Regions from separate parts of the Promicromonospora sp. Populi genome, predicted to be linked through region 2. Evidence: predicted binding sites of a transcription regulator. Region 2 holds the regulator's gene; each other region holds the start of a gene.
What was found. The regulator Rex, encoded in region 2, represses fermentation and respiration genes when NADH is low (regulators of the CRP and FNR family bind a similar motif). The targets are predictions, from matches to a motif close to CTTGTGAANNNNTTCACAAG.

Region 1 (3,269 bases), 100 kb from region 2:
TCGATCAGGCCGTGCATCGCCGTGTCGATCGACGGCGCCGCGCCGCCCTTGCCGTGCAGGCAGTAGTCGAACGCGGCGACCATCTCGTCCTCGCGCCCCTCGCCCGGGTAGACGTCCGTGAGGGCCCGCATGCGGTCGAGCCGGAGCACGGCCAGGCCCTCGGGTCGCAGCGTGCCGAGGTCGCCACCCGAGCCCTTGACCCACAGCAGCTCCACGGGATCGCCCGTCACGGGATCGGTAGCGATCCCCTTCGCGGACGTGTTGCCGCCCGCGTAGTTGGTGTTCCTTGGGTCGGCACCGAGCCGGTTCGACCGTTCCACCAGCTCCTGAACGACGTCGGTCATGCTCCCCATCCCGCCTGCGCGCCACCGACGCGTTCGTCGGCGATCTTCTCGGCATAACCCGACGCCTTGAAGGCGGTGATCGGGTCCGGGGCCAGGCCCAGGGTCTCGCGCACCTGCGCGACGAGCGGGCGCACGTCCGTGTTGTACGCGTCCATGAGCACGGCGTGTGCGCCGAGCACGTCGCCGGAAAGCTGCGCGGCGGTGAGCGCCTCGACGTCGACGAGCAGCGCCTTCGCCGTCGCCTCCTGGACGTTCATGACCGACCGGATCTGGGCGGGGATCTTCGGCTCGATGTTGTGGCACTGGTCGAGCATGAAGTTGACCCCGCTGTCCGGGGCGTGGGCCCCGGCGGACACGATCTCGTGCATGATCCGGAAGAGCTGGAACGGGTCCGCGGCGCCGACCATGAGGTCGTCGTCGGCGTAGAACCGGCTGTTGAAGTCGAACGCGCCGAGCCGGCCCTGGCGCAGCAGCTGCGCCACGATGAACTCGATGTTGGTGCCGGGGGCGTGGTGGCCCGTGTCGAGCACAACCTTCGCCCGGTCGCCCAGCGCGAGGACGTGCAGCAGGGCCGTGCCCCAGTCCGGGACGTCGGTGACGTAGAACGCGGGCTCGAAGAGCTTGTACTCGAGCACCAGGTGCTGGTCGTCGTCGAGCGCGGCGTAGATCTTGCTCAGCGACTCGGCGATCCGGTCCTGGCGCGCCCGGATCGAGTCCTGGCCGGGGTAGTTGAGCCCGTCCGAGAGCCAGACCTTGAGGTCGGTGGAGCCCGTGGCGCGCATGACGTCGATGCACTGCTTGTGGTGGTCCACCGCCTTCTGGCGGATCCGGGGGTCCGGGTGTGCGAGCGAGCCCAGCATGAAGTCGTCGTCCTGGAAGACGTTCGAGTTGATCATGCCGATCCGCACGCCCAGGTCCTCGGCGTGCCGCGAGAGACCGGCGAAGTCGTCGACGAGGTCCCAGGGGATGTGCAGGCTGACACGCGGCGCGACGCCGGTGTACCGGTGCACCTGGGCGGCGTCGGCGATCTTCTCGAACGGGTCACGCGGCACACCCGGCTGGCCGAAGACCTTGAACCTCGTGCCCGAGTTGCCGAACGCCCACGACGGCAGCTCGATCGTCTGCTGCTGGAGCGCGGACCTGGCCGCCTCGACACGGGTGGATGCCGCCATGGCGTCCTTTCCTCTCCGCACACCCTCGTGCATCTTGAAACGATTCACAGCGACCCTATTCCGACACCGCCAAGTGGTCAAGCACCGGTTCACCGCTGCTTGATCGACAAACGTCAGGTGGTCGGCAGCTTGCGCCACCGACCACCTGACGCGCCGGGCAGGATCCCCGGGGGATCAGTACCGCGAGTCGGCGTAGGCGAGGTACTTGCCGGTCACCATGATGGCGCGGCGCAATGCCGCCGGGCTCTGGCCCGAGGTGATCCGCCCCACCCAGACCTCCACCTGGGCGCTGGTCGGGGTGACGCCCAGGTAGTGCTGGTACGTCGCCACCACCCGCGCCCGCACCGCCTGCGGGTTGTCCCAGAGCTGCTTGACGACGGCCGGGCGACCCAGGGTGGGCAGCCGCGTCGTCCAGTGGTCGAGCTGGGCAGCCGTCGGCGTACGGCCCAGGATGTGCAGGTAGAGCGCGGTCACGTACGCCGTGTCGGTGCCGCCCACGTGGCTGTAGTACACGGGGTTCCCGAGCAGGAAGGGCTCGATGCCGTCGACGGTCCGCGTCCTGTTCTTGATGGCGGTCAGGTGGGTGGACACCTGCGCGGACGACGGTGTGTAACCGAGCGTGCCCTCGTAGGCCGAGACGATCCGTGCCGTGCGGTACTTGTCCGAGTTCTCGAGACCGTCGGCGAGTACCCCGGCGCCCTGCACCGAGACCTTGTACTCCCAGGCCGCGATCTCGGCGGCGGTGGCCTCGCGCCCGAGGCTGTCCAGGTAGGCCGCCTGGACGAGGTTCGTGTACTTCTCCGCGACGTACTGCTCCGCGTACTCCGCTGCCCGATCCTGGATGCTGACGAGCTGCGGGTAGGCGAGGATACCCGGGCACTCGGTCTGGTGCGTGTCCCGGTGCCCGAAGACGCGGGGCAGCACGACCTGCTGACCCGCGGGGTACCGACCGCCGGCAGTGAGGCCCGCCGAGGTGAACGTCGCCGACTCGTCCGGGTCGACGGAGTACCGCGACAGCCGGTAGCCGATGATGTTCGCGACGCTGTCCATCTGCGCCGCGGACGGCGCCTCGGTCGTGTAGGTGCCGACCATCGAGACGCCGACGGTCCGCGTGTTGAAGCCACCGGTGTGCGCACCGATGATCGGGGCGTCGATGCTGCCCTGGGCGCCCTCGTAGATGTTGCCCCACTTGTCGACCAGGAAGTTGTAGCCGATGTCGCACCAGCCGTTGGTTTCCTGGTGGTACGCCTGGTCGTTGCGGATGAGCTGCATGGCCTCGGCGACCGTCGTGTAGTCGTTGGGGTTCACCGTGTGGTGCACGGCGGCGGCGTCGAGCCCGTCCGCCGCACCCCAGCTCACGCCTGGCGCGCCGATCTCGCCCTCCGGCGGGCACTCGGGGATGGCGCGCGGCGGGGCGGCGCCCCACTCGGCGCGCGTGATGATCGTCGGCCCGTCCACGGCCGCCGCCGCGACCGACGTCGCCGCGACCGCGCCCGACGTCGTCGCGGCCGCCGTCCGGACCTGGTCAGAGGACACGAGCGAGAGCTCGACGCCCTCCGGGACGGTCGCCGCCGCGTCGACGGTGGCGACCTGGACCGCCAGCGCCTCGCCCACGTGGACGGGGGCCGAGATGAACTCCGTCTGCTTGCCGTCCGGCACGTCGCTGGACCTTTCCAGGTGCGTCCAGCCACCCCAGGTGCCGTCCGCGGCCAGGGCTCTCACCTGCAGCTCGGGCATCGCGGCGTCGACCGCA
Region 2 (3,269 bases):
ACCGCATCATCGGCAGGTCGTTCAGCGAGTCCCCGTACGCGTAGCTCTCCTCCAGGTCGATCTCCTGGACTTCCGCGAGCCCGACGATGGCGTCCGCCTTGGCCTGGCCGTGCATGAGGTCACCCGTGAGCCGGCCGGTGTAGAACCCGTCCTTGTGCTCGGCGACGGTGCCGAGCCCGCCCGTCGCGCCCAGCCGCCGGGCGATGAGCTGGGCGATCTCCACCGGGGTGGCGGTGACTAGCCACACCTGGTGGCCCGCTGCGAGGTGCTCGTCGAGCAGGCGGCGCGTGCCGGGGTAGATCCGCAGCGAAAGGACGGCGTCCCACACCTCCTCGCCGAGGGTGGCGATCTCCGCGACGCTGCGACCGGCGATGAGCGACAGGGCGCGATTGCGCACCTGGTCGATCTGTTCCCGGTTCTCGCCCCACATCAGGTACCGGGCCTGGACCAGGGCAAACCTCAGGATGTCTCGTGTACCGAAGAACTTGCGCTGGTACGCGGACTTAGCCAGGTGAAATGCGCTCGCCCCGCGGATGATCGTGTTGTCGACGTCGAAGAACGCCGCGGTGGCGGACGAGGGGTGCGTCGACGGCATGGGGGTCACTCTATCCGCGTGCCACACCGCGCAAGTCCTCATCGCGCACCCCCGCGGATCGGCTGGTAGAACCGGGGAGTGACGCACAGGACCGAGGCACCGGACCGGGCCGCCCTCGCGCGATTCCTCCATCTGCTGGTCGCCGTGCTAGCCCTCGGCGGCTTTGCGATCGAGCTCTTCGTCGCGATCACCGGCGGCCCCGGGATCGCCCCGACGCACGCCGAACGCATAGTGCGGCTCTTCAGCTACTTCACCATCGAGTCGAACCTGCTGATCGGCGGGGTCTCGCTGGCGCTGGCACTGGACCCGCGCCGGGACGGGCCGGTCTTCCGCGTGCTGCGCCTGGATGCCCTGCTGTGCATAGCGGTCACCGGGGTCGTCTACAACACGGTGCTGCGCGGGCTCGTAGAACTGACCGGGGCCGGGATGGTGTCGAACACGATGCTGCACGTCCTGTCGCCGCTGTTCGCCGTCATCGTCTGGGTGTGGGCCGGGCCGCGGCCCCGCGTGACCGCCTCGACTGTGTGGTGGTCGGTCGCCTATCCGATCGCCTGGCTCGTCTACACCTTCGTCCGCGGGGCGGCCACGGGCTGGTACCCGTACCCGTTCCTCGACGTCAACACCCTCGGCTACTCCGGCGCGCTGACCAGCGCCGCGATCATCTCGGTCCTCTTCCTCGCCCTGGCCTGGGGCGTGCGCTGGCTGGATGGGCGGCTGCCCGACACGGACCGGTCGGCGCCGCGCACGTGACGTAGCCTCGGGGCGTGACAACTCCCGCCGAGGCCCGTGTAGTCCTGTACACCCGCGAGTCGTGTCACCTGTGCGAGGACGCACGTGCCGTCGTCGTGCAGGTGTGCGAGGGTGCGGGGGCCGCGTGGCGGGAGATAGACATCGACAGCGCGCCCGCGCTGCGGGAGAAGTACGGGGAGTACGTCCCCGTGGTCGAGGTGGACGGGGTCCAGCAAGGTTTCTGGCGCGTGGACGGTGCGCGCCTGGCCCGCCTCCTGGCATGATCATCCCGGCAGTGTGTGCGTACGCCCGCGACACGGTGGTCGCGGGGAGGGGAGCAGCACGTGGTCGAACTCAGTGACGGGACAGTTCCCGCGGCAACCGTAGGGAGGCTGCCGTACTACTTGCGCGCCCTGCGTGACCTCGCGGCCGAGGGGGTGGGGCTCACCTCCTCGACGGAGCTCGCGGAACGCTCGGGCGTGAGCTCGGCGCAGCTGCGCAAGGATCTGTCGTACCTGGGTTCGTTCGGCACGCGCGGCGTCGGGTACGACGTCGAGTCGCTCGCCTCGTACATCACCGTCGCCCTGGGCCTCGAGACCGAGCACCGGCTCGCGATCGTCGGCATCGGCAACCTCGGGCACGCCCTGGCGAACTACTCCGGGTACACCACGCGCGGCTTCCAGGTCGTGGCGCTGCTCGATGCGTCGTCCGACGTCGTGGGTACTCGCGTGGCCGGCGTGACTGTTGAGCACGTCCGCGGCGTGGCCGACGTCATCCAGCGCGAGCGCGTGTCGATGGTGGTGCTCGCGCTGCCCGGGCACGTAGCCCAGGACGTGGCCGACGCCGTGGTCGGCGCGGGTGTCCGCGAGATCCTCAACTTCGCGCCGATCTCGCTCCAGGTGCCGGACGACGTAGTGGTGCGGTCGGTCGACGTCGGCGGTGAGCTGCAGATCCTGGCATTCCACGCGGCAACCCGCGCCGCGGCGCTCTGACGCCTCGCTGACCCGGCGCGCCGGGCTCGTCGTCGCGACCGCCAGCACTGCCAGCGATACTGAAAAGGTTCAACAGGCTCAGGACGGCCGTAATCCCGTGGATTACGGCCGTCCTGAGCCTGTTGAACGCGAGTCAGCCCTACGAGAGAGGTCAGCCCTTGGCGATCGCGCTGACGTCCAGCGAGATCTTGACCTTCTCGCTGACCAGGAAGCCGCCGGTCTCCAGCGTGGCGTTCCAGGTCAGGTCGAACTCCTTGCGGTTGATCTCGAGCGCGGCCTCGAAGCCGATGCGGTCGTTGCCGAACGGGTCCCGGGCGGTGCCGGTGAACTCGGTCTTCAGCTCGACACCCTTGGTGATCCCGTTGACGGTGAGGTCACCCGAGATGACGTAGTCGTCGCCGTCTGCCCGGATGCCGGTGGACGCGAAGGTCCAGGTCGGCTTCTCCTCGGCGTGCCAGAAGTCGGCGCTCTTCAGGTGGCCGTCCCGGCCGGCGTCGCCCGTGTTGACCGACCGCGCGTCGAGCTCGGCGGTGACGCTCGACGACTCCAGGTCCTCGCCGACGGTGATGCTGCCCGAGGTGACCGCGATGGTGCCGCGCACCTTCGCGATGCCCGCGTGGCGGGCGGTGAAGGCGGCGGTGGTGTGGGAGAGGTCGAGCTCGTACGTGCCGGGGGTGAGGCCTGCGGGAAGCGGGGTGGCCATGAGAAGGACTCCTTGTTGATGCGGCGATTTGGGTAGATAGTTGAGGGATCAACTAGTCACGATGAGATCCAACATAGCTGGTCCCGTAACGTATTCCCAGAGCGTGTTCGAGCCGGCGCAGATCATCTTCCTGACGGCTCGGCGAGTACGAAGGCGGTGAACGACATGGCAGCACAGACGGTCGAGGAACGCGACATCTGGCTGACCGAGGAGCAGCAGGGCTCCTGGCGGCACTATCTCGAGGGCACCG
Region 3 (3,269 bases), 2.0 Mb from region 2:
GGCCGCGCGACGCCCTGGCCGGCTGCCGGATCGGCCGCCTCACCGCCGACCAGGCGGTGATGGACGACGACGGCCTCCGCCCCGTGGTGACCGCCTACTTCGTGCGGCTGCTCGGCGTGCTCACCGGCATCTTCCGGGAGTCGGGCCTGCCCGACGACGTCGCCCGCGACCGAGCGCACGCCGCCCTCGCGATCATCCAGGGCGGTTACGTCCTGGCCCGTGCCACACAGGACCCGGACGCGCTCACCACGGCGGTGCGCGGCTTCGTCGGCCTGCTGAACCAGAACTGAACCAGAAGGAGAACCCGTGACGTTCCGCGAGCGCCTGCGCGCGCTGCCGACCATCCCCCGGCCAGGCCTCCCGGCCCTCGACCCGGAGGCGGCCCCGGCGACTCCGCACGAGCTGTTCGTGACGTGGATCGACGAAGCGATCGACGCGGGCGTCCTGCTCCCGCAGGCCGCGATCCTGTCGACCGCCGACACCGCGGGGCACGTCCATGCGCGCACGCTGCTGCTCAAGGACGTGACGGCGGACGGCTGGTGGTTCGCCTCGCAGTCCACTGGACCGAAGGGCCGCGACCTGGCGGCCAACCCGCACGCCGCGCTGACGTTCCTGTGGCCGGTACTGGGCCGCCAGGTCAAGGTCACGGGCAGCGCGGCGCCCGCCGGGCCAGAGGCGAGCCGGGCCGACTTTCTCGCGCGGTCCGACCTGTCCAGGGCCACGGGCCTGGTGAACCACCAGAGCGAACCACTCGCCTCCCAGGAGGAGTACGTGGGCGCGTTCGCCGAGGCGCTGCGTGCCGTAACCGCAGACCCCGAGCTGGTCGCTCCGGACTGGACCGCCTATGTCCTGACGCCCACCGAGGTCGAGTTCTGGCAGGCGCCGGACAACGGGCCGCAGACCCGCCTGCGATACGTGGTCGGCGCCGGCGGCTGGACGTCCGGCCTGCTGTGGCCCTGACCGGCCGCCTGGATCCATACCGCCTGCATCCGCACCCAAGAGCTTCAGCCCGACGAAGGGACGCCCCTGTGACCAGCACCGACCTGATCCCCCACGCCCTGGCCGACTCGACGGCGGGGCTGGACGCGCTGCTGGCCGCCGTCGGGCAGCTGACCGATGACGACGCCGCCGGGCCGTCGACGCTGCACGGCTGGACGCGCGGGCACGTCCTGTCTCACATCGCGGGGCTCGGCGGCGCGATGCTCGGGCAGGCGCGGGCCGCCGCGCGCGGCGAGGTGGTGCCCGTGTACCCGAGCCAGGAGGCTCGGACCGCCGGGATCGAGGCGGGTGCCGGCCGAACGGTCGCCGAGCACCGAGGCGTCCTGAGCGCCCTGCGCACCGACCTGACGCAGGCCTGGCCCGAGCCCGCCTCACCGCTCTGGGACGCCCCGAGCGGGTACCGCGGCGGACCACTGTCGGGCTGCCTGCAGGCCTGGTGGCGCGAGGTCCGGATCCACTCGGTCGACGCGCTCGCCGGCACGGCCCAGGCGGTCGGCTACGAGACGTGGGACGACGCCCTGTGCGCGCATCTGCGCGAGTTCCTGGCTGTGCGGCTGCCCGACGGCGTGGCCGTGGACGACGTCGAGGGCGACCCCCGCGACGTCACCGCCTGGCTGGCCGGCCGCGTTCCGACGACGCCGCTGCCGGGTGACCTGCCCGAGCTGGGGCCGTGGCCGTCCGCCGTCCCGGCCAGGTGAGCCCGGGCTCCCGGGCCGCCCACGGCGCTCCTAGACGGGCGTGAGGGAGGTCACGGAAGCCGGCACGTGATTCACGCCACAACGCTCGTTCCGCTTTTCACAAGCGGGCTATCGTTTCTGCCGTGACTTTCTATCACCAGAGCGCCCCGCGTCCCTCCGAAGAGGTAGATGTCGCGCTGATCGGCGGAGGGATCATGAGCGCCACCCTCGGCGCGCTGTTCACGATCCTCGAGCCGACCTGGCGTATCGGGATCTACGAACGACTCGATGAGGTAGCCCTCGAGTCATCGAACCCGTGGAACAACGCGGGCACCGGCCACTCCGCGCTCTGCGAGCTGAACTACACGCCCGAGCGTGCCGACGGCTCTGTCGACATCTCCAAGGCGGTGACGATCAACGAGCAGTTCCACACCTCCCGCGAGTTCTGGAACCACCTCCTGACCGCCGGCCTGATGGAGGGCACGGACTTCATCAACGTCACGCCGCACATGACGTTCGTGCGCGGCGCGGAGAACGTGGACTTCCTGCGCCGCCGGCACGAGGCGCTGAGCGCGCACCCGCTGTTCAGCGACATGGAGTTCAGCTCGGACCCGGCCGTGATCGGCCAGTGGGCCCCGCTGATGACCCTGGACCGCGACGCCGACGAGCCGATCGCCGCGACCCGGGCCGCCGGTGGGACCGACGTCGACTTCGGCGCGCTCACCAAGCAGCTCATCGACTTCGCGACGACGAAGAACACCGAGCTGCACGTGAACCACGAGGTCCGCGGTCTCAAGAAGCTGCGGGACGGCCGCTGGCGCATCACCCTGCGCGACCGTACCTGGAACGCCGGCACCCGCCGTCGTACCGTGACCGCGAAGTTCGTCTTCGTCGGCGCGGGCGGTGGCGCGCTGCCGCTGCTGCAGGCCTCGGGCATCAAGGAGGCCCGCGGTTACGGCGGCTTCCCGATCTCGGGCGAGTTCCTGCGCACCTCCTCGCCTGAGCTCGTGGCCCAGCACCAGGCCAAGGTGTACGGCAAGGCCGACGTCGGCGCCCCGCCGATGTCCGTGCCGCACCTGGACACGCGCATCGTGGACGGCAAGGGCTACCTGATGTTCGGCCCGTACGCCGGGTTCAGCCCGAACTACCTGAAGAAGGGCAAGTACCTCGGCCTGATCACGTCGCTGCGCCTGCACAACATCGGCACGATGCTCGGCGTCGCCGCGAAGAACATGGACCTCACCGGCTACCTGGTCGGCCAGGTCGTCTCCGCGCCGGAGACCAAGTTCCACGAGCTGCAGCGCTTCATGCCGACGGCGCAGCCCGGCGACTGGGAGCAGATCACCGCGGGCCAGCGCGTCCAGGTGATGAAGTGGGTCAAGGGTAAGGGCGGCGTGCTGGAGTTCGGCACCGAGGTCGTCGCGGCCAAGGACGGCACCATTGCCGGCCTGCTGGGCGCATCCCCGGGCGCCTCGACCGCCGTCGCCGCCATGACCGGGCTGCTGGAGCGCTGCTTCCCCGGCCGGTACGACGCGTGGAAGCCGCAGCTCACCTCGATGATGCCGAGCCTGAGCGGCGGCGCCCAGTACGACG

Region 1: rhaI (L-rhamnose isomerase) is a predicted target of Rex. The motif match lies at 1,548-1,567, and genes of this name have one in related genera.
Region 3: mqo (malate dehydrogenase (quinone)) is a predicted target of Rex. The motif match lies at 1,782-1,801, and genes of this name have one in related genera.

Annotation. Positions count from the first base shown of each region.
Region 1 covers NZ_CP163528.1:4,146,976-4,150,244, reverse strand. The annotation lists gene AB1046_RS18800 (bifunctional aldolase/short-chain dehydrogenase) at 1-344, opposite strand, end outside; gene rhaI (L-rhamnose isomerase) at 341-1,516, opposite strand; gene AB1046_RS18790 (N-acetylmuramoyl-L-alanine amidase) at 1,691-3,269, opposite strand, start outside.
Region 2 covers NZ_CP163528.1:4,251,034-4,254,302, forward strand. The annotation lists gene AB1046_RS19250 (HAD family hydrolase) at 1-595, opposite strand, end outside; gene AB1046_RS19255 (Pr6Pr family membrane protein) at 674-1,345, shown strand; gene AB1046_RS19260 (glutaredoxin family protein) at 1,360-1,608, shown strand; gene AB1046_RS19265 (redox-sensing transcriptional repressor Rex) at 1,669-2,316, shown strand; gene AB1046_RS19270 (YceI family protein) at 2,468-3,019, opposite strand; gene AB1046_RS19275 (MarR family winged helix-turn-helix transcriptional regulator) at 3,185-3,269, shown strand, end outside.
Region 3 covers NZ_CP163528.1:2,295,737-2,299,005, forward strand. The annotation lists gene AB1046_RS10475 (TetR/AcrR family transcriptional regulator) at 1-290, shown strand, start outside; gene AB1046_RS10480 (pyridoxal 5'-phosphate synthase) at 307-960, shown strand; gene AB1046_RS10485 (maleylpyruvate isomerase family mycothiol-dependent enzyme) at 1,029-1,697, shown strand; gene mqo (malate dehydrogenase (quinone)) at 1,820-3,269, shown strand, end outside.